DNA from 2 places in the Paenibacillus sp. 11B genome. Region 1 is predicted to be linked to the other one. Evidence: a T-box and tRNA genes for the amino acid it is inferred to sense, from the RefSeq annotation. Region 1 holds a T-box; the other holds one or more tRNA genes.
The links. A T-box is a leader RNA that pairs with one kind of tRNA and senses whether it is charged. The one in region 1 lies ahead of leuS (leucine--tRNA ligase), so its partner is inferred to be a tRNA-Leu.
Positions count from the first base shown of each region.

Region 2: it encodes a tRNA-Leu, which carries the amino acid that the T-box ahead of leuS (leucine--tRNA ligase) is inferred to sense. The anticodon was not compared.

Region 1 covers NZ_JAUKNS010000001.1:1,351,518-1,361,711, forward strand. Annotated here, with positions in the region: gene Q0V21_RS05995 (deoxycytidylate deaminase) at 1-64, opposite strand, end outside; gene Q0V21_RS06000 (ComEA family DNA-binding protein) at 199-789, opposite strand; gene comER (late competence protein ComER) at 976-1,821, shown strand; gene leuS (leucine--tRNA ligase) at 1,802-4,246, opposite strand; T-box leader at 4,318-4,585, opposite strand; gene Q0V21_RS06015 (class I SAM-dependent DNA methyltransferase) at 4,895-5,665, opposite strand; gene Q0V21_RS06020 (CvfB family protein) at 5,805-6,710, opposite strand; gene rsfS (ribosome silencing factor) at 6,707-7,054, opposite strand; gene yqeK (bis(5'-nucleosyl)-tetraphosphatase (symmetrical) YqeK) at 7,077-7,643, opposite strand; gene Q0V21_RS06035 (nicotinate-nucleotide adenylyltransferase) at 7,627-8,217, opposite strand; gene yhbY (ribosome assembly RNA-binding protein YhbY) at 8,233-8,526, opposite strand; gene aroE (shikimate dehydrogenase) at 8,806-9,669, opposite strand; gene yqeH (ribosome biogenesis GTPase YqeH) at 9,711-10,194, opposite strand, start outside.
Region 2 covers NZ_JAUKNS010000007.1:427-10,620, reverse strand. Annotated here, with positions in the region: gene Q0V21_RS25865 (response regulator transcription factor) at 1-450, opposite strand, end outside; gene Q0V21_RS25860 (sensor histidine kinase) at 392-1,507, opposite strand; gene liaF (cell wall-active antibiotics response protein LiaF) at 1,541-2,188, opposite strand; gene Q0V21_RS25850 (PspA/IM30 family protein) at 2,338-3,045, opposite strand; gene Q0V21_RS25845 (PspC domain-containing protein) at 3,047-3,541, opposite strand; gene Q0V21_RS25840 (PspC domain-containing protein) at 3,559-3,795, opposite strand; gene Q0V21_RS25835 (PspA/IM30 family protein) at 3,800-4,471, opposite strand; gene Q0V21_RS25830 (LiaF transmembrane domain-containing protein) at 4,506-4,814, opposite strand; gene Q0V21_RS25825 (helix-turn-helix domain-containing protein) at 5,308-7,692, shown strand; gene Q0V21_RS25820 (class I SAM-dependent methyltransferase) at 7,874-8,800, opposite strand; tRNA gene Q0V21_RS25815 (tRNA-Leu) at 9,083-9,161, opposite strand; tRNA gene Q0V21_RS25810 (tRNA-Cys) at 9,187-9,260, opposite strand; tRNA gene Q0V21_RS25805 (tRNA-Gly) at 9,267-9,341, opposite strand; tRNA gene Q0V21_RS25800 (tRNA-Gln) at 9,346-9,420, opposite strand; tRNA gene Q0V21_RS25795 (tRNA-His) at 9,432-9,504, opposite strand; tRNA gene Q0V21_RS25790 (tRNA-Trp) at 9,534-9,607, opposite strand; tRNA gene Q0V21_RS25785 (tRNA-Tyr) at 9,614-9,699, opposite strand; tRNA gene Q0V21_RS25780 (tRNA-Thr) at 9,705-9,780, opposite strand; tRNA gene Q0V21_RS25775 (tRNA-Phe) at 9,801-9,876, opposite strand; tRNA gene Q0V21_RS25770 (tRNA-Asp) at 9,973-10,050, opposite strand; tRNA gene Q0V21_RS25765 (tRNA-Met) at 10,078-10,151, opposite strand; tRNA gene Q0V21_RS25760 (tRNA-Val) at 10,170-10,194, opposite strand, start outside.

The DNA.
Region 1 (10,194 bases):
AGACCATATATGCGATGTCCATGAAATACGTATCCCAGTCTTTGCGTACGTCTGTTGTACTCATTACCGTTTCCCTCCCGTCCGATACAAGTTGAATCCATATAGATGTCATCCAGACACTCAGCGTACAGAAAACCTTACGATTGCTGTAATGTCATTTCAAATCCAACTTATATCGTGATATTTAATATATTGTTACTACCTGATCTGCACATAAGGAGCCATTTTCTCCAGCATTTTCATTCCGATTCCTTTCACTTTAGTCAGGTCGCTGACTTTGGTAAAAGGTCCATGCGAATTACGATAATCAATAATGGCTTGCGCCTTTTTCTCCCCAATTCCAGGGAGGTCCATAAGCTTGACTACAGGAGCTGTATTGACATCAATTTTACCATTGTCAACAGCTTCATTGCCGACCAATGCTTGATTATTGTCTGGTGAAACCACAGGTACATCCGATTTCGTTTCTGCCACACCTATTGAAACATCCATTTGGTTGTTGCCTGCATTGCTCTGATTAGCTACCTTTTCCGTCGTGGCATTAATCTGGTTCGTCTCTGTGGAGGCCTCAGTAGTTGAAGGTCTCTGATCTGCACCGGGAGCCTTTGTTTGTTCCTGAACCAAAGTAGCCGACTGTACAGCAGAGGTTTCCTGCACTATCGTCGGCTTCTCGGTGGCGAGCTGCATAGGTTCCCAGCCAGAAGGTGGCTGTTCACTTTTGCCCGACCATAATATCAATATACATCCAACCACCGCAGCAGCAATGGTCATTCCCTTGTTCCATCTCATGTCTTCCACACCTCTCCCTGGATTCAAAATAAATCTATTCTGAACACGGGCGGTGCTTCCGAACCGTTGGACTTGCCTGGTAAACCAAGCTGTACTTTTTTCATGTCATGTCAAGCAGGTCCTGACGCATACACTAGAGGGAAAGAACTGCGCCATTACCGTAAAGCATGAAAGGAGGCCTGAACAATGAAGGTTGGATTTATCGGAACCGGCAGCATGGGTAGCCTGCTGATCTATGCCTTGATTCAATCCGGTGCACTTGAGCCACGGCAGATCGCCGCCAGCAATCGAACCCCTTCCAAAGTACGGCAGCTAGCCCTCCGTTACCCTGGTCTGCATGAATCACAGAGCAACCGGGAAACCGTCATCCGCAGCAATATCGTCTTTCTATGCGTGAAGCCGCTTGAATTCAAACATGTCATTGACGACATCCTGCCTGTCGTGAATCCCAATCATATAATCGTCTCGATCACCAGTCCCGTGCAGCTGCGCCATCTGGAATCTTCACTTCCTTGCAAAGTCTCCAAAGTGATCCCCAGTGTTACGCACCAGGTCGGCAGCGGAGCGTCCCTGTGTATACACGGTGAGCGAATGACTACCGAAGACCGCGCTTTGCTGGAAGGGCTGCTCAGTCATATCGGCAGACCCTATCAAGTGGATGAAGCCTGTACCCGGATCACATCCGACTTCTCCAGCTGCGGACCTGCATTCATATCGTTCTTTCTGGAGCAATGGATCGAGAGTGCTGTCAAGCTCACAGATATCAAGCGAGCCGATGCCTGCGCTCTTGCTGGCGAGATGCTCCTGGGAACAGGCAAGCTGCTCACCGAGGGAGGATATACACCGCAAGAACTTCAGGCTCGCGTGGCTGTACCTGGCGGCATCACCGCACAGGCACTAGCCCTGCTGAAGGTGAGTCTAGATGGTGTTTTTGACAGCCTGATCCAGACGACTCATGACAAATATGATGAAGATTTATTGAAGCTGGATGAGCTATTCAAAGCCGGTGAGATTAACCGGCAACAATATTAACGAGTTTGCCTGGAACGGCAATGACCTTGCGAACGGTCTTGCCTTCCAGTGCCTGCTTCACAGGTGCCAGTTCCATTGTAAAGTCCTGCATGCCCTGTGCGTCCAGATCCTTCGCGATCGTAGCACGAGTTACAATTTTGCCATTCACTTGAACAACAATCTCCACTTCGGCATCCACCGTCATGGACTCATCATACTCAGGCCAAGCTACGTAAGAGATTCCACCTTCATGACCGAGACGGCTCCACAGCTCCTCTGCCATATGTGGTGCCAGTGGTGCCAGCAACTGTACAAAGTTCTCCATCGCTTCACGTGACAGCGTATCTGCTTTGTATGCATCGTTGATGAAAATCATCAACTGGCTGATTGCTGTGTTGAAACGCAGATGTTCCAGATCCTCTGTAACCTTTTTGATGGTTTTCTGAGCCGTCCGTTTGAACTCATCGGTACCACCATCTGCTGTAATCTTGTCATTGATTGCACCTGTATCTTCATTGATGAACAGACGCCATACACGTGACAGGAAGCGGTGCATGCCCTCAACCCCGTTAGCGTTCCACGGTTTTGTAGCCTCCAAAGGCCCCATAAACATTTCATACAGACGCAATGTGTCTGCACCAAATTCATTGACGATCTCATCCGGGTTAATAACGTTACCACGGGATTTACTCATCTTCTCGTTGTTGGTTCCCAGGATCATGCCTTGGTTGACCAATTTGTGGAATGGCTCTTTGGTATGCACCACACCCAGATCATACAGCACTTTATGCCAGAAACGAGCGTACAGCAAGTGAAGCACCGCGTGCTCAGCTCCCCCAATGTACAGATCAACCGGCAGCCACTGCTGCTGTTTCTCCTGAGAGATCAGTTCCTTGTCATTGTGTGGATCGATAAAGCGCAGGTAATACCAGCAGCTACCGGCCCATTGTGGCATCGTGTTCGTCTCACGACGAGCTTTCATTCCTGTTTCCGGATCTACGGTGTTAACCCATTCCGTAACATTCGCCAGCGGTGATTCTCCAGTACCCGAAGGTTTGATCTGGTCAATATCTGGCAGCAGTAAAGGCAGCTGATCTTCCGGCACCGTCTTCATCGTTCCGTCTTCCAGATGCAGAATCGGGATTGGCTCACCCCAGTAACGCTGACGGCTGAATAACCAGTCACGCAGACGATAGGTCGTTTTGCCTTGTCCCTTACCGTTCTCTTCCAACCAGGCAATCATCTTCGCAATCGCTTCTTCGTTGTTCAATCCGTTCAGGAAATCGGAGTTCACATGCGGTCCGTCTCCGGAATACGCTTCTTGGGTTACGTCGCCACCCTGTACAACCTCGATGATGTCCAGACCAAACTGTTTCGCAAACTCCCAGTCACGAGTGTCATGCCCCGGAACGGCCATGATTGCCCCTGTGCCGTAACCAGCCAGAACATAATCGGCGATCCAGATAGGTACCTTCGCTCCGTTTACCGGATTGATTGCGTAAGTTCCTGTGAACACACCTGATTTGTCTTTAGCCAAGTCGGTGCGTTCCAGATCACTCTTGCGAGCAGCCTGTTCCTGATATGCCTTGATTGCTTCACGCTGTTCTGGGGTTGTAATGACATCCACCAGCTCATGCTCAGGTGCCAATACAGCATAACTTGCGCCGAACAACGTATCTGCACGTGTCGTAAACACTTTGATAACTTCTTCATGACCCTCAATGGCAAAAGTAACTTCAGCCCCGGTCGATTTGCCGATCCAGTTGCGCTGCATATCCTTGATGCTCTCTGACCAGTCCAGCTCCTCCAGATCTTCCAGCAAACGCTCTGCATATTCCGTAATTCTCAATACCCATTGGCGCATTGGTTTACGAACGACCGGATGTCCACCACGCTCACTCTTGCCGTCAATAACCTCTTCGTTCGCCAGTACCGTACCCAAAGCTTCGCACCAGTTAACAGGTACTTCATCAACATAAGCCAGGCCTTTATTGTACAACTGGATAAAGATCCATTGCGTCCATTTGTAATATTCAGGGTCTGTTGTGCTGATCTCCCGATCCCAGTCATAGGAAAAACCGAGTGATTTGATCTGACGACGGAAATTATCAATGTTACGGAAGGTGATATCACGCGGATGTTCACCCGTATCCAATGCATGCTGCTCGGCAGGCAGGCCGAAAGCGTCCCAACCCATTGGATGCAGTACATTAAAGCCGCGCATACGTTTGAAACGGGATACGATATCCGTTGCCGTGTATCCTTCCGGGTGACCTACGTGCAGGCCTGAGCCGGATGGATACGGAAACATATCCAGTGCGTAAAACTTCGGTTTAGAAGGGTCCTCACCCGTTTTAAACGTTTTATTGTCATCCCAGTATTGCTGCCAACTTTTTTCCATAACTTGTGGCTTATAGCCGTGTTTTGGCTGTTGATTCTCGCTCATCTATTGTTCCTCCTCTGGTTATTCACATTTATTGCAACAAAAAAACCTCAGCATCCCGTAGCGTTTGCAGCGCTAGGGACGAGAGGTTGAATTCCCGTGGTACCACCCTAGTTAGCGGACGATCGTGCTTCGTCATCCACTCCCTTTGGACCTGTAACGGCGGTTAACCGATGCGGATTTCCATTCCTGAACACGAGTGTTGCTTCGGTCGGTTGCAAGATGGTGTAATCACCGCATTTCTCCAAGGCGAGTTCGTGAAATACTGTCAACCGACTTGCACCAACCGCCGGCTCTCTGTCATGTACAGGACTCACTACTGATCCTTATCATCGAAATATGTATACGATATGATCGGGAACATTATATAAAAAAGAAGCATTAAAGTCAATATTACACTGTTTGTTGACTATAAACAATGCCATGCATGAGTATACACATCAAGACGACCGGAATCGCTTGATTCCTTCTTTCAGGTTATCCATCGTCCACTGAATGTGTTCCTGGTTATTGTATTGACGATAAGTACACTTGATTCTCTCTCAGCATCAGATCAAAGTAGAGTTCATATAACCTTCTTATTTTCCGTTTGCTATCTGTTGTAACAAAAACTGCCCCTATGTATCATAAGGACAGTTCAACATCATAATCTTATTTCACAGCTACATAGAACAGACGCTGTGCGCCTTCTCCCGCTTCTTTCCACTCAAAATCAGCATACACACGCACATCTCTGAAACCAGCCTTCGTGAGCTCCAGCTTCATCCAGTCTGGATCGTATGCACGCTGAACATGAACCTCTTCAAACCGCTGGTACATATCCTTGCCACTCTCAGCCGCACGCGAAAAGATACTCAGATGATGCTCAATCTCACACCGATCATGATCCATATCACAGGTCCAAATATACGACACGGAGCGTTCATCCAACACAAAAGGTTGCTCCTCTTCGTATCGAATAAGGGTATTCGGATGATGTACATCAAACAGGAAAGTCCCCTCAGGCTTCAGCATCTCGTAAGTACGCTGAAATGTACGGACAACATCTTCTTTTTCAAGCAAATAATTCACGCAATCACAGAACGATATCACCGAGTCCACGGGCTCCGGTACTCTCCAGTCCCGCATATCCTGCTGCACCCAGCGGACGCTGCCCTCCCGATATAAGCGGTGACCTTGAGGTGTAGCCTCCATTTTACTGCGTGCAACAGACAACATGTCCGCTGACAGGTCAATGCCTGTAACTTCGAAGCCGGAGTTCACCAGGGGGATCGTAATTGAACCGGTACCGCAGCCCAGTTCAGCCACACTTTTTGGCATGCCATGCCGTTCCCAAGCCGTTCTCGCAAACCTTATCCAGTCCGGATAAGGCATATCCTCCATTAATTCATCGTACACATAGGCAAATTTCCGGTAAGACATGTCAGGCACCGCACTTTCAATTTCATTTTCGAAGCTCATTTGAACAAAAGAAAAAGCAGGGGCGTCCGGAGTTCACCCAGCCTTGCCCTGCCTTTACGTGTGGATTCAAGCACATGCTTGATCCATGATAGCTGTTTGCTTACTTGTCCTCGTTCTGATCCTGGGGTACAGACTCTGTCAGATAGGTCCAGTTTTCCTTTTGAGTGACCAGACCGTCCTTCATCAGTTTGCCCAAGGCACGCTTGAACGCAGATTTACTGATGCCAAAACGCTGCTTGATAATGTCCGGCGGGGTAGCATCCGAATAGGGCATGCCGCCCGTAGGGCGCTCTTTCATGAAAGCGAGCAGTTTGTCCGCATCTTCATTGCGACCCACCTCTTTGAGAGGGGACATCGCCAGATTGACACGTCCGTCTTCACGTACCATGGTTACCCGGCATTTTACCTTTTCACCAAGACGCAGCATACGATTTCGCTCCGAGGAATGAATCATGCCGATCGCGCCAAAGCCGAGCACACCACCGTCAACAAGTACAAAAGTACCCATCTGAAGTGGCTTGTACACTGTTGCTTCAACCCATTCGTTCACCCAAGAGGTTGGCGCATGGAAAGACAATGGCGCAAGCTCACGTTCCCCAGCCAATTTTGCCCGCAAACGTCCTTGCTTGTCATGCTCCATAAGAACAAAAACTTCATCCCCTACATGGGGACGCAATTCTTCCAACTCAGGCAATTCACGAATCGGGAGCAGCAATTGCCGTCCAAGCCCCATTTCGAGGAAACAGCCGAGGCGTGGATGAATATCAGCCACAACCAGTCGTCCCATTTCACCGAGTGTGAGATATGGTTTTTTCATGGTTGCCGCGAGACGATCTTCCGTATCAAAGAACAGAAAGACCTCCAGCATTTCACCAATTTTAACGTCCCGTGTAAGCTCCGTATAGTGAAGCAGTACATCTTCCGATCCTGTCGTCAAAAAGTAGCCAAACGGAGACACTTCACGTGAAACCGGCAAATTGACAACTGTTCCTGCGATCAAACTCATACCGTTTCCACCACTTTGGCATCAGACCACAGTCGTTCAATGTTGTAATACTCACGCTCGTCGCGGTGGAAGATATGAACAACCACATCACCCATATCCATCAATACCCAACGTGCAGAATCCATACCTTCGATGCCTTTGATATTCACTCCGGCTGCATGTGCCTGTTTGCGAATTTCTGTTGCAATCGCCTGTACCTGTGTATCGGAATTCCCGTGACAGATAACAAAATAATCCGCTACCAGCGAGATGTTAATCAGATCCAGCGCTACAATGTTGGATGCCTTTTTATCGTCAGCGGCGGCAACCGCCATATTCATAAGTTCTTTCGATGATACTGTCATGAACCAACCTCCATAATTTAATCTATAATTGTGCAATCAAGTCATTTCGCGACAACATGGTCAAAGGATAAATGACACGGCGCTGCGAGATCAGCAAGCTGATCGTCGAGTCAAAACCGGCAATTAAACCCTCTTCCAGACTATGCTCAGCCTGTTCACGGATATGATCCACTCCCGGGAAGTCTCTCCCAGGCTCAATATAATCCGCCAGACACACCACTTTATCCAGCAGACTCATGCCCACCCGACCTGAGGTATGCCAGCGGATGGCATTAATAATTTCGGCATCACTAATGCCGTAGTCACGCTTTGCAACAAAAGCACCCACTTCGGAATGCCAGAGCTGCTTGTCATGCTGCAAAAGTTCTTCGTTCAATCCATTATCACGGATGACCGCTTCCATCTCCGATACAGGCCAATACTTGGCCACATCATGCAATATCGCTGCCAGATCCGCTTTTACAGGGTCAGCACCATATTTTTCAGCCAGCATTACTGCCGACTCCATGACACCAAGCGTATGCTTCCAACGCTTCTCCGGCATTTGACCGGAAACTGCGCGGATCAGTTCGTCACGGCTTAGTTCCATATAAACCGCTCCTTACAATGTATTGATGGACCGCGTCAGGAATCATAAAGCGCACGGAATGCCCTTTGGAGAAACGTCTGCGTACTGCTGTGGATGATATGTCCACCAAAGGCATCTCAGCCAACAGTACCCGATCCTGTAATACGTCAGGCAGGTCATCCAGATGCAGCTGGAATCCCGGGCGTCCCACACCGATGAAGATCAAACGTTCAGCGAGTTCTTCGATCTGTTCCCACTTGGGAAGATAGTTCACCATATCCGCTCCAACAATGAAGTAAAATTCATGCTCCGGATAACGGTTCCACAGCTCCTTCATCGTATCGATGGTATAGGACACGCCGCCAAGCTCCATCTCGATGCCAAGCACTTCGTAGTGCTGCACATCTTTCACTGCTGCTTCCGTCATTTCAAGACGTTGCTGTCCCGATGCCCCGGTTCCGCGTTTATGAGGAGGAACATGGGATGGCATAAACCAGATTTCATCCAATGCATATGAATCCCTGGCCGCTTCGGCTGCCAGCAGGTGCCCCATGTGGATCGGATCAAACGAACCACCCATGATGCCGATCTTCACCCGTGTCACTCTCCCTTACCTAGGTAGTTCAATTTGTTTGTTGTCACGTGATTCTTTATACAGGATGATGGTGCTACCGATGACTTGCACCAGTTCGCTTCCTGTTTCACGGGCAACTTCTTCCGCGATTTCATTTTTGTCATCCAGATTGTTGTTCAGCACTTGCACTTTCATCAATTCACGCTTCTCAATCGCATCTTCGATATGACGGAACAGGTGCTCATTCGTTCCCCCTTTACCAATTTGAAACACAGGGGTCAGATGATGTGCTTGTGAACGCAAAAAGCGCTTTTGTTTACCGTTTAACATGAATACTCCATACTCCTTATGGTGAGCAAACCTCAGTAACAGTACAATGTCTGTCCGAGGCTTGACCGTTCAATTATATTTTTACATTCATAAAACGAACTAACAAAGTTTACACAGTGTGACTACGATTGCAGTACCATCTTACGATCACTGTTATCCCCAGATTTCTTCATTTCATATTCTAAAGGGGGAAATCCGGGGATAAAGGCGAGCACTTCGTTTCTTCAGATTGGTTCTGCACTCTTCGTCATCGTGTAATCTTATTTTCATTTTACAATATCAAAAACTGTCTAACACAGCTCGTCTCATCGTCTCCACGGGAGCCGGGATGCCGAGCCAGTGCTCGAACGCTACCGCGCCCTGATATATAAACATACCCAGGCCACCGTGCACAGTACATCCACGCTGCCTTGCCTCACGGAGCAGGCGAGTTTCCAATGGATTGTAGATGAGGTCACTTACTGCTGCGCCTGCTCGAATGAGTGCAGGATCAACAGGCACGTCATCTACATGCGGATGCATGCCTGCGGCTGTTGTGTTAATCACAATATCGGCTGAAGCCAGCACCGCAGCGGCTTCTTCCATTCCGCCACCTGTGATATCACCCAGTCCATGGGCCCGCAGATCTGAAGCAAGCGCAACGGCTCTGTCGGCTGTACGGTTAAGAATACTAATCCGATCAGGCTTCTCCAAAGCGAGGGCATAGATCACACCTCTTGCTGCTCCTCCAGCCCCTAGAACAGCGATACGCTTACCTGCGAGTTCCGGAACAGCTTCTTCCTTCAAAGAACGCACATAACCGATGCCATCCGTATTATACCCTGTCAGCTTGCCTTCTTCATTGACAATGGTGTTCACCGCACCAATCAGACGTGCACTTTCATCAATCTCATCAAGATACTGCATGACCTGTTCCTTGTGAGGAATAGTTACATTCACACCACGGTACCCCAGCGCCACTATTCCACGAATGGCTGCTTCCAGCTGCGCGGGATGAACATGCAATGGCATATACATTCCATTCACTCCTGCAGCCTGCAAAGCCGCATTATGCATGGCAGGCGATTTGGAATGTGCAATGGGATCACCCATAACGCCAAGCAGGACAGGGAGTGAAGGATTGGCTTTTTTCTGTTCCGACATACTTCCGCCTCCGATCTGATGAAAATGCTGCTGAGGTTACATTAGATCAAGGATGGACGGATCAGTACACGAATACCTTTTGGAGCATGAACAGCAACAAGCGCCCCATTCTCTCCGTTAACCTTAATCCAGCCCAGGCCGGAAATAAATACATCCGACTGACTGCCACGTTTGATACGGAATTCATGTCTGGTCCACTCAGGCATATCTGCTGCATCTTCACGCGTTGGCGGAGACAGCAATTCACCCAGATGGTCACGGTACAAGTCGTCTGCACGTTCCAGCTTCGTCCGGTGAATATCAAGCGCAGTGCTGATAAAACAAGTGAAGGACTGACGATCCCCCTCCACAAAGTCAAAACGAGCCATGCCGCCAAAGAACAGCGTCTGACCAGAATTTAATTGATAAACAGCAGGTTTAAGCGGTTTTTCAGGCATAATGGCAGCCAGATCCTTACGGGATACGATCTCACTGAAACGCCAAGGGTATACAATTCCCGGTGTATCAATAATAGCTTTTCCATCA
Region 2 (10,194 bases), on a different contig from region 1:
CTGTCGGAAACGATTCATCATTTTGGAAGCCACTTGTGACTCCAGAACCGACTGCCCCCGAGCTGCAGCACGGATCGCATCTGCTACCTCATTGGCTCTGGATGTTTTCAGCAGATAGCTGAAAGCTCCTGCCTCAATGACCGGATACATTTTTTCATCATCCAGATAACTGGTCAGCACAATGACCTTGCATTCCGGATACATTTTGAGCAGCTGCCGGGTGGCTTCAATCCCGTCCATTCCTTCCATCACAAGATCCATCAGGACTACATCAGGTTTATACTCCTGTGCCAGTCGGATGCCTTCCTCACCGCTGCCAGCTTCCCCCACCACTTCAATACCATCTTCGGTATCCAGTACCGCAGCGAGGCCAATGCGTACCATCTCATGATCATCCACGAGCAACACTTTGATCGACGTTTCCGCTTCCGTCTCTATTCCCATCTCCATTGACATGTTCTTCCTCGCTTTCATCGTTCATCAAAGGTATTGTAATCTCAATTCGTGTCCCTTTGCCCGGCGCCGTTACAAATTGAATGGCTCCGCCAATTTCAGTTACACGTTCACGCATATTGGTCAGACCATAGGAAGCCTGTTTCTGATCGTCGAGATCAAATCCCTGACCATCATCACGAATCAGTACCCGAATGGCATCCATCCGGCGCTGAATCCGAATTTCCATCTTTTCCGCCTTTGCATGACGTAATGTATTGGACATCGCTTCCTGAATAATACGGAACAGATGATTTTCAATGCCTTTGATCAAATGAATCTCTTCATCCATTTCGAGCACGATATCCATAGGTACTTTTGTTTTTAACTCCATCACCAGATCACGCAAACCTTGCTCCAGATGTTTGCCCTCCAGATAGACAGGTCGTAAATGCAACAGCAACGCTCGCATCTCGGACTGGGCTACCGACGCCATCTCTTCAATCAGGGCCACCTGGCGCTGGGCACGTGCAAAATCCTTTTCCATTCTGCGTCCAACCGCTGTAGCGGTCATTGAAATAGCGAATAGCTGCTGCGATACCGCATCATGCAACTCCCGTGCCAGCCGCTGCCGTTCCTCCACAATGGCCGTTATTCTGGCCTGTTCAGCCAGCTGCGCATTATTGGTAGACAGTCTTTGCAGAGAAGAGACCTGATCTTCCCACTTTTTGCCGATTCGTCCAAGCTGTTCACTTAATCGGCCGACATCATCAATGCCGAGGTCCGGCACAGTACGTGAGAGTGACCCCTTTTCCCATTGCAGCAGCGTCTCTCGCAACAGTTCAAGCCTTCGTTTGACCCGATAACTCTGATAGAATCCAAACGCCGCACCCATACCGATCAAGAGTAGCAGCAAGGCCAGGCCCGATTGAATCAGATGCCTCCACCCTGCAAACGGGGCAAGATAACCATATGTATACAATACATACAAGATTACAACGAGCACAATGAAAACAAGGAGGATCCCTTCACCCATACTTCGGGTTACCATGTCGGTATGTCGTTTTGTCTTCATCCGGGTCTCCTCCTTCTTCACCTATTTAACTTATTACGGATTACTGATGTTTAGGTCGCCAACAATATAAGAAATGACAAATTTTGCTTTATGTTCACTGGACTCATATCCAGGAGTTCTCCATACCAATTTGTTCATCATGCCACTATCCTGTTCGCCATTGACACTTATCCGCCCAAAAAGTACCGTCGCCTCAATCTCAACACCATAATCTTCAGGCAGCGTCAGACGAACATTTCCCATAACACCTTGCAAAAGTACAATCGTTTGTTTTTCTTCCGGAATGGACAGGGACAAATCCGCATTAACTTCACCCAAGGCATGCCATAGACTCATGCTTCGCAATGTCCAAGGTGTCTGATCCCAATAGTAACGAGCCATAAAATTTTGTTTGCGCATGACATTCCCATGCAGATGAATCTTTTTATTTTTGGAATAAAAATAGGCCAGTGAAGCGAGTACCATCAAAAATACAATCATTAGATTATCGAGCAGCAGCAGAGCGGCTCCAATACCCAGACATCGATAGCCTTTGTGTGTGTCACCCTTTCGAACTTGTACCATACCTATCGTTAACAGAATCAGTGCGGCGACGGTTAGCAGGTTAATATTTCGGTTCAGTAACATGAGCATGCCGATGACAATGATTACAACAGCAAGCCATTGACCCTTCTTATTCATCTCTGCCGCACCTCCTCTGTAAGTTAATCTTCCCAATTCGACGGAAAAGCCATATCAGGCATTGAACACCTGTATGGCTTAACCTTTGTTCTAGAAACCGTTCTTTATTCACGATTTATAGAATATCATATTGTCTGCTGAGCGAACAGTTATTCTTTTGAAGTACCGCCCGTTTCATTCTTGGCACCATTGCCGATTTTGTTTTTCAGAGCTTGCAGTTGTTGATCCACTTTGAATTGTTTTTCAGTATCAACAGGATTGGTGTACGTAGATTGTGTATTACGATAAGGTGCGCGGATCACATCAGCTTCTGCTTCCATTTGCATGATTTTCTCTTCCATGCGGTGGAATCCAAGGGATGCGCCACCACTCTCAATGGAGTGCAAGCTGTTGATTTGAGACATTTGTTTTTTGGCTTTCGCCATTTGTGCACGGGATACGAGTTCATTACGTTTGTTACGCATTTTATAGAACTCATCTTTCATGTCATGCAGCTGCTGCAGCAAATCTTTCGCTTGAGCTTCAGACTGTGCATGAAGTTCTCTGTACTCCGTGATTTTTTGATCGAAGTAGATTTTCTCTTCCAGCAATTTACGTGCCACTTCTTCCTGACCATTAGCCAGTGCAGCCTCTGCCTGAGACTCACGTTGTACCGATGTGCGCTCTGCTTCGTCCAGACGTTGTTTCATGCGACGCTCGTTCGCCATTTGTTTGGCGACGGTTACCTCTGCCTCATGAATTTCAGCCTCCATATCACGCAAGTACTGGTTCAACATTACAATCGGGTCTTCCACTTTATCCAACATATCATTTACCGACGCTTTAGTCATATCCTTAATCCGTTTAAATACTCCCATTTTACTTTTCTCCCTTCTCGTAACGAGATAATTTTTGGCGAAGCTCTTCCACTTCTTTTTTCAATGCTTTTTTCTCAATATCTTTCATCATGGAATCAAGTTCACTCTCTTGCTGTGACCCTGCTCCGTAAGCGTTATTGTCGTAAGAACGTGGGCCAGACTGAGGTCTGCTGTTGTAGCCTGGGCCCGGACCGAAGTTTCCAGGACCTTGGTTACGGTTGTTTTGGAAAGGACCTCTTGGCGGCTCATGATCGTAGTTGTTGTATCCTCTACCAGGACCGGGGCCCGGGCCGTATGGATCATAAGGTGGATACGGTTCTTTCGGTACCACCAGTGCTGCGATGAAGTAGATTAACAACGACGTGCCGCCAGTGACGAAGATACTGATGACGAAGATGATCCGTAGCAGCGTGGAATCCATGCCGATGGCTTCAGAGATTCCGCCAATCAAGCCGGTCATCATTCGGTCACGCGTTGAGCGGTATAATTTGCTCATGTGCTTACTCCTTTCGTTTACTTGTATCCTCTTACGTGATCAGCACCATAAGTGTATGGATCAGCGTGTTGGGATTCTTTTGGCACTACCAATGCAGCGATGAAGTAGATCAGCAATGATGTACCCCCCGTAGCGAAAATACTGATGAAGAAAATGATACGCAGCAGCGTGGAACTAAATCCAAGGTTTTCAGAGATGCCGCCGATCAAACCTGTCAGCATACGATTGCGCGATGAGCGGTAAAGTTTATTCATGTGTCTACTCCTTTCTGTCATTGTTTAGCTTTTGTTTCAGCCGCTCCAGTTCTTTATCCAGCGTAGAGGATGACATAGTGCCAGAAGTTCCTGCCCCATCCTGACTCATACGCCGTAAATCCCGGAGACTTTGTGCCTCATATTCGAGATCAGAAACCTGGTCGTCCAGTCGGTTGAACATACGGGGTACATTCTGACCGTTGTAATGACCTCTCTGATTCATTCGTTGCTGCAATTGGATCGTCTGCATACGAGCGTAATAATATTGGCGCTTGCTGTATACATTCTGATACTCCACTTTCAGCTGGTCGATCTGTTCATCTAGCTCCTGTAAGGCCGCATTGCTTTGTGCATACAATTCATTGTATTGCTCCATTTTTTCCTCGTGGAGGATTTTCTCCTGCAAAGCCAGTTTAGCTAAATGCTCCTCGCCTGCTTTCAGAGCCATGGAAGCTTGTTCTTCCCGTTTGTGTACCATACCTGCTGCCTGATCCGCTTGTTGTTTCATTTGTCTGGTATGGGTTGCATATTGATGACGAAGCTTCTCGGCTTCACCGATGTCTTGGCGGGTCGAGACCAGAAACTGATCAATCAGTTTGACTGGATCCTGACTTTGCTCCAAATGTTCATTCAAATTAGCTACGGTAATATCCCGCATTCGACGAAATACACTCATTTTGTTCTGTCCTCCTTTTCATAATCGTGAAAGCTTAGTAACGGCCACGACGACTGCGATTATTACTCAACATGGAGAATCCGAAGATAATTAACCCAATCGCGATGATCGGTCCGATCAGCCAGGCCAGTTTACCCAGCAATGAGAGGATACCGATGAAGAGAACAATCCATCCAATCAGTACATTTCCTCGTTTAACTCCGTAATACCCAAGCGCAATCATCAGAATCGGAATGAGATAACCCATTAAATGTCCAAGTAGAGGAGTTAACTTTCCGAAAAGGAGGAGTGCACCCAGTGCGATCAGTACAATCGCCCAGCCATTTCCTTTATTCCATCTCATAATTATTGTTCACCACCCTTTCGGTTCATTAATTTTGATTTGTGTGTTTGTTAGTTCGTTTGTTTCTTGTTTAACCTTATGTCCTTATTCTAGGGTAAACTGCGACTTTTCAAAACAGACCGTGGACGGTTTTTCATCCTAGACTCAGGTCGGGGATCAGGTTGGACCTTTGACTGTCCCTGGATCAGACCAACGACTACTGTACCGAATAAATGCCTTAGATATCTCTATTAGCTTTCTTCGAACCCGTCTCACCCCGTATAAATATGACGTCTATACCTCTTATCTACGTTCTTCCTCAACTGACGTTTCCCATTACACCTTCCATAAAAGTCAGACAAACCGAAATACATTTTTGAACCTTATTCCTCATCTCAATTCCCCAAAGATTTTTATTACTTTTTTATCCAAATAAACAAAATTTAGATTATTATATATGTAAGCGTTTTCTAAAATAGGAAGTGTTACTAATCCAAAAGTCAGGAGTGGACCTGTGCGATCATTCAGCTATCTACATAAAATGAAAGTCTTCGGAATTCTGTTAAGTACCTTGCCCATTCTGTTGACTGGAGTCACCGCTTTTATGTATTCTTCGAAACAAACGGAGCTGCATCGTGCTCAAGCCAATAAACAACTGTTAATCCAAATGCAAACCAATGTGGAGCACAAACTTGCAACCGTAAGCTATATGCTCGATCAGGCCGTTCGGTCACCGGACACGCTCCATTCTCTGTCCTCCTCTTCGTCGGTACAAGGCACCGGTCCTTTGTTTGCCGAGAAGTTACAGACTGAATTCAAGAATATGAGATCATGGGAGCCTCTAATGGATATTACACTCGTAAATCAGACACAGGATTGGCTTATCGATCATGCTGGCCTTTACCTTAATGCTGATTTTCCAATGGCTTTGCCTATGAAAGACTTGTTATCGAACACACTTACGTCCGGTTGGCAGCTTACACCTTCATCCGTGTTTAACAATAATGAACGCGCAGTGCATTCAGGCTGCATCTACCATATTGCACTTGCCAGATCGATACCCAATGTAAATGCTTCTGATGCTGCCCTGATTGCGGGAATTCCTGCATGTACACTGCAAAAACCACTGGAAGAGGATTCTCCAGACAACGCTGCCGCCGGACTCATCATTTTGAATCGTGAACAACGGATCATGGTCCATCCCGATCCCAAATATATAGGTCAACCAGTGGCTGCAGCAGGAATAAAAGATAGCGAATCGGGAACCAATTTTAGTGAGCTGTTATCCATACGTGGATTTGCTGCCTCTTCAGGCCAACGGGAGGTACGTATTGCAGATACACATTACTCGCTGTTCTATACGCATTCTGCTCTAAAAGGGTGGACATATATTCTCATTTCGCCTACGAATATTCTAACTCACGAGTATGTTCGGATTGGGTTACACACCATATATATCAGTGCTGCCTTGTTAGTGCTTTCAGTGCTGCTCTCATGGATTGGTTCGAAACAAATGCATATTCCGATTCGCAAACTTCTTATACAACTCGGTGACAAACGCTTACCTAAAGATCGCCTTGAAATCAAGTCTGCACTTCATATGGATGAATTCGAGCAAATCAGAGCCGGCGTTTCCCAGCTATCCGCATCCCAATCCCAGCTTGAAAACAAATTAAATCAATATAAGCTGCAGATCCGCACTCATTTTCTAATTAACCTGGTCCTGGGCAAAATTGCACCGTCGACTCTTCATGACATGATCATAGACAATGGTTATGGTTCGCAGCTTCAAGAGTGGCAACAAATAGCCGTCATTGCAGTCCAGGCCGATCTCGTGAATCATACCAAATATAATGCCAAGGATCGTGATCTGTTGCTGTTTGCCGTTCAGAATATACTGGAGGAGAGTATTCATGCGGAACAACAGTTACTTCCTGTGGTATACGAGCAGGCTGTAGTTACAATCATCGGTACCGCTGAACAAGATCGTGTTCGTTTTTCACAGCATCTGTATACGTTAACGGAACAACTCCAACATCAGATCAGTGAGAGCCTTAGTCTTCAGGTAAGCATTGGCTTTAGTCAGCCCCACGCCTCCCCATTTCACATACCGCAGGCTTATACGGAGGCCCTTGAAGCGCTTAAACATCGAATGAAGCTGGGGGCAGGCATTATCATTCAATTTGAGACAATAGATAACCATACTTCGCATTGGGCGCTGCCTTATCCCGAATCACTGGAGTATACGCTGATTCAAAGTATCCAAAACGCCGATGAAGCCCTGGCCCTCTCTCATCTCCATCAGTTGCTTGGAGTGCTGTTTGGCTTGGAATGCACACCGGAAGAATATCAGGTAGCCCTTACCCGATTGTTAACACATATTTTACAGATGATGCAGGAATCCGGTATACGACTGGGGCAGATCTCCAAAGGCCATGGGTCTATTTTCAATGAACTTCATGGTCTTCAGTACGCAGCTGAGGTTGAGCAATGGTTTACAGAACATATCATCATACCGATCATTCTCATCTTGAAGGAAAGACAGTACGCCCAATATCAGCACATATCCGAGAAAATGATTGCCATGATTCAACAAGAATACGATAAAGATCTAACGTTGGAGGAATGTGCATCCAGACTTCACTACAACGCGAACTACCTAAGTAGTGTGTTCCGCAAGGAAACAGGCTGTGCATTCAGTGAGTATCTGACGAAATACCGCTTTACTATGGCTAAAAAGTGGCTCGACGAAAGCGAGTTAACGGTCAAGGATATCGCCGCACGGCTTCGTTATAACAACCCGCAGAACTTTATCCGTTCTTTTCGAAAATGGGAAGGGATTACGCCCGGCCAATACCGGGAACGTAAGCAGAAGTCAAATGTATCCATGAAGCAGTAAGCAGCTCTTATGAGGATGAAATAGACGGATTATCTAATCTAACTATGAAAGATGTACTGCTATAATTTAGCCATAGAAAGTTGTTCTATATATGATCATACAAAAGGGAGCCTGTAAAACGGCTCCCTTGCAACTACTATTGAATGTAATAAATAAGAATCACATATACTGCTCAAATATTTTACTGGTCTTTGGTACGTACCACTTTCATATTCGGCTGCTCCAATTGAATCAGGATTTTACCAAACTTCCCTCCGCGTGAGAATGCAACCACTCCCTCTTTATACGTGTCTCTGATATATTGCTCAGCTAGGGCAAGTGAACCTTCATCCGTTGGCAATTCGTGCGTGCTTAGCCATTCCTGAAGCTTATCAACGACTTCTTCCACAGACATCTCAAAATAACTTGTTTCTTTAGTAATCAAGGTGGTGTAGGAATAGTCTTTCAGGTACAGCAGCTGTTGTATATAAACCATGTCCCCCTGACTGTAGGACGGATAGACACCTAGTACCTCTTTAAGCTCATCTACTAATGTGTCTTCTTTTGGCCCAGCCATTGTGCTGATATAAACATACTTTCGAGCAGTGCTGATTGCTTGTTCAATTGTTTCCCAATCTGACATGGCCGGGCACATGGAAGCAAATGCGAAGTCATATTTCTTTTCCCAGCCCTTATCGTGAATCGATATTTCCTCAAACCGTTCTGACACAATATCTATACTGGATTGCAAGGAGGGAGGAATTGCTTCTTTCATTAATGAATTGAGCAGTTCTGATGGCTCTACAGCTGTAACGGTCGCTCCTTTGATTGAAAAAGGGATCGTAAAGATTCCTGATGCTGCTCCAATGTCTAATATGGATAAATCGTTAAAATCCACTCCCTGATTTTCAATCCAGCCTATGATGCGGTCGGTTCGCTGCTTTCCCTTCTCAGTAAACGACTGTTGATGATATTCTCTGGCCCATTGTTCAAATGCCTCTGTCGCGTAAAACGCTGCGTTTTTCATATTGTATTTTAAAGTTGTGGACTGATTTCTCCACGCCTCTTCCCATACAGAAAGATCAAATAAAATATCAGAATGCGTAGATACCTGTTTTTCCTCGGACATGTTACTTCACTCCATTTCTTTGTATAAAATATAAAATTTCAAAAAGAATAATTTCTTTTTGGTTAAACATTTCTTTATGTGAATTTAAGGGAGCTTCAATATCCACGATTAAACGAAATAAATTAAAAGACTTTACATGTCTACAATATACTTATTAGTGGTATGCGTCAATACATAAACAAAAATATTTCCTTCTCCTTCTACAAACTATAATCCAAATAATATCTGCAAATAAAAAAAGCTCATTAGATTTTGCATCTAATGAGCTTTTACTTGCTTGAATACCGGCGAGAGGACTCGAACCTCCACGGTTTCCCACTCGATTTTGAGTCGAGCGCGTCTGCCATTCCGCCACGCCGGCATATGATGTTTTTGTGAAAATATACTGGAGGCGCCACCCAGATTCGAACTGGGGATAAAGCTTTTGCAGAGCTGTGCCTTACCACTTGGCTATGGCGCCACATTTTGGAGCGGACGACGGGAATCGAACCCGCGACCCTCGCCTTGGCAAGGCGATGCTCTACCGCTGAGCCACGTCCGCATAATGGCTGGGGATATAGGATTTGAACCTATGCATGACGGAGTCAAAGTCCGTTGCCTTACCGCTTGGCTAATCCCCAAAAAACAAAAGGGCGATCGAGGGGAATTGAACCCCCGAATGCCGGATCCACAAACCGGTGCGTTAACCACTTCGCCACGATCGCCATAATACAAATTGTTCTTAAAAGTTAATTGGCAGGGGCAGCAGGAATTGAACCCACACCAACGGTTTTGGAGACCGTTGTTCTACCTTTAAACTATGCCCCTAAAAACTGGTGGAGGATGATGGATTCGAACCACCGAACCCGTACGGGAGCAGATTTACAGTCTGATGCGTTTGGCCACTTCGCTAATCCTCCATAAGTGGTGCCGGCGAGAGGACTTGAACCCCCAACCTACTGATTACAAGTCAGTTGCTCTACCAGTTGAGCTACACCGGCGTATTAAGTTGTGATAAAAATGGTGGCTCGGGACGGAATCGAACCGCCGACACGAGGATTTTCAGTCCTCTGCTCTACCGACTGAGCTACCGAGCCTTAATAAAGTTTAATCTTGAAACGTTACACTTTATCTAGGGCGTTCGGTGCCATATAGCAGATTTAGTGAACAGCTTCCTCATGTAAAGATTAAAATGGCGGAACCGACGGGATTCGAACCCGCGATCTCCTGCGTGACAGGCAGGCATGTTAGGCCAACTACACCACGGTTCCAGATCACTTTCTTGAAAGAAAGTATAATTGCGGGGGCAGGATTTGAACCTGCGGCCTTCGGGTTATGAGCCCGACGAGCTACCGGGCTGCTCCACCCCGCGTCGTTATTAAAAGTAATATGGTGGAGGCTGAGGGGTTCGAACC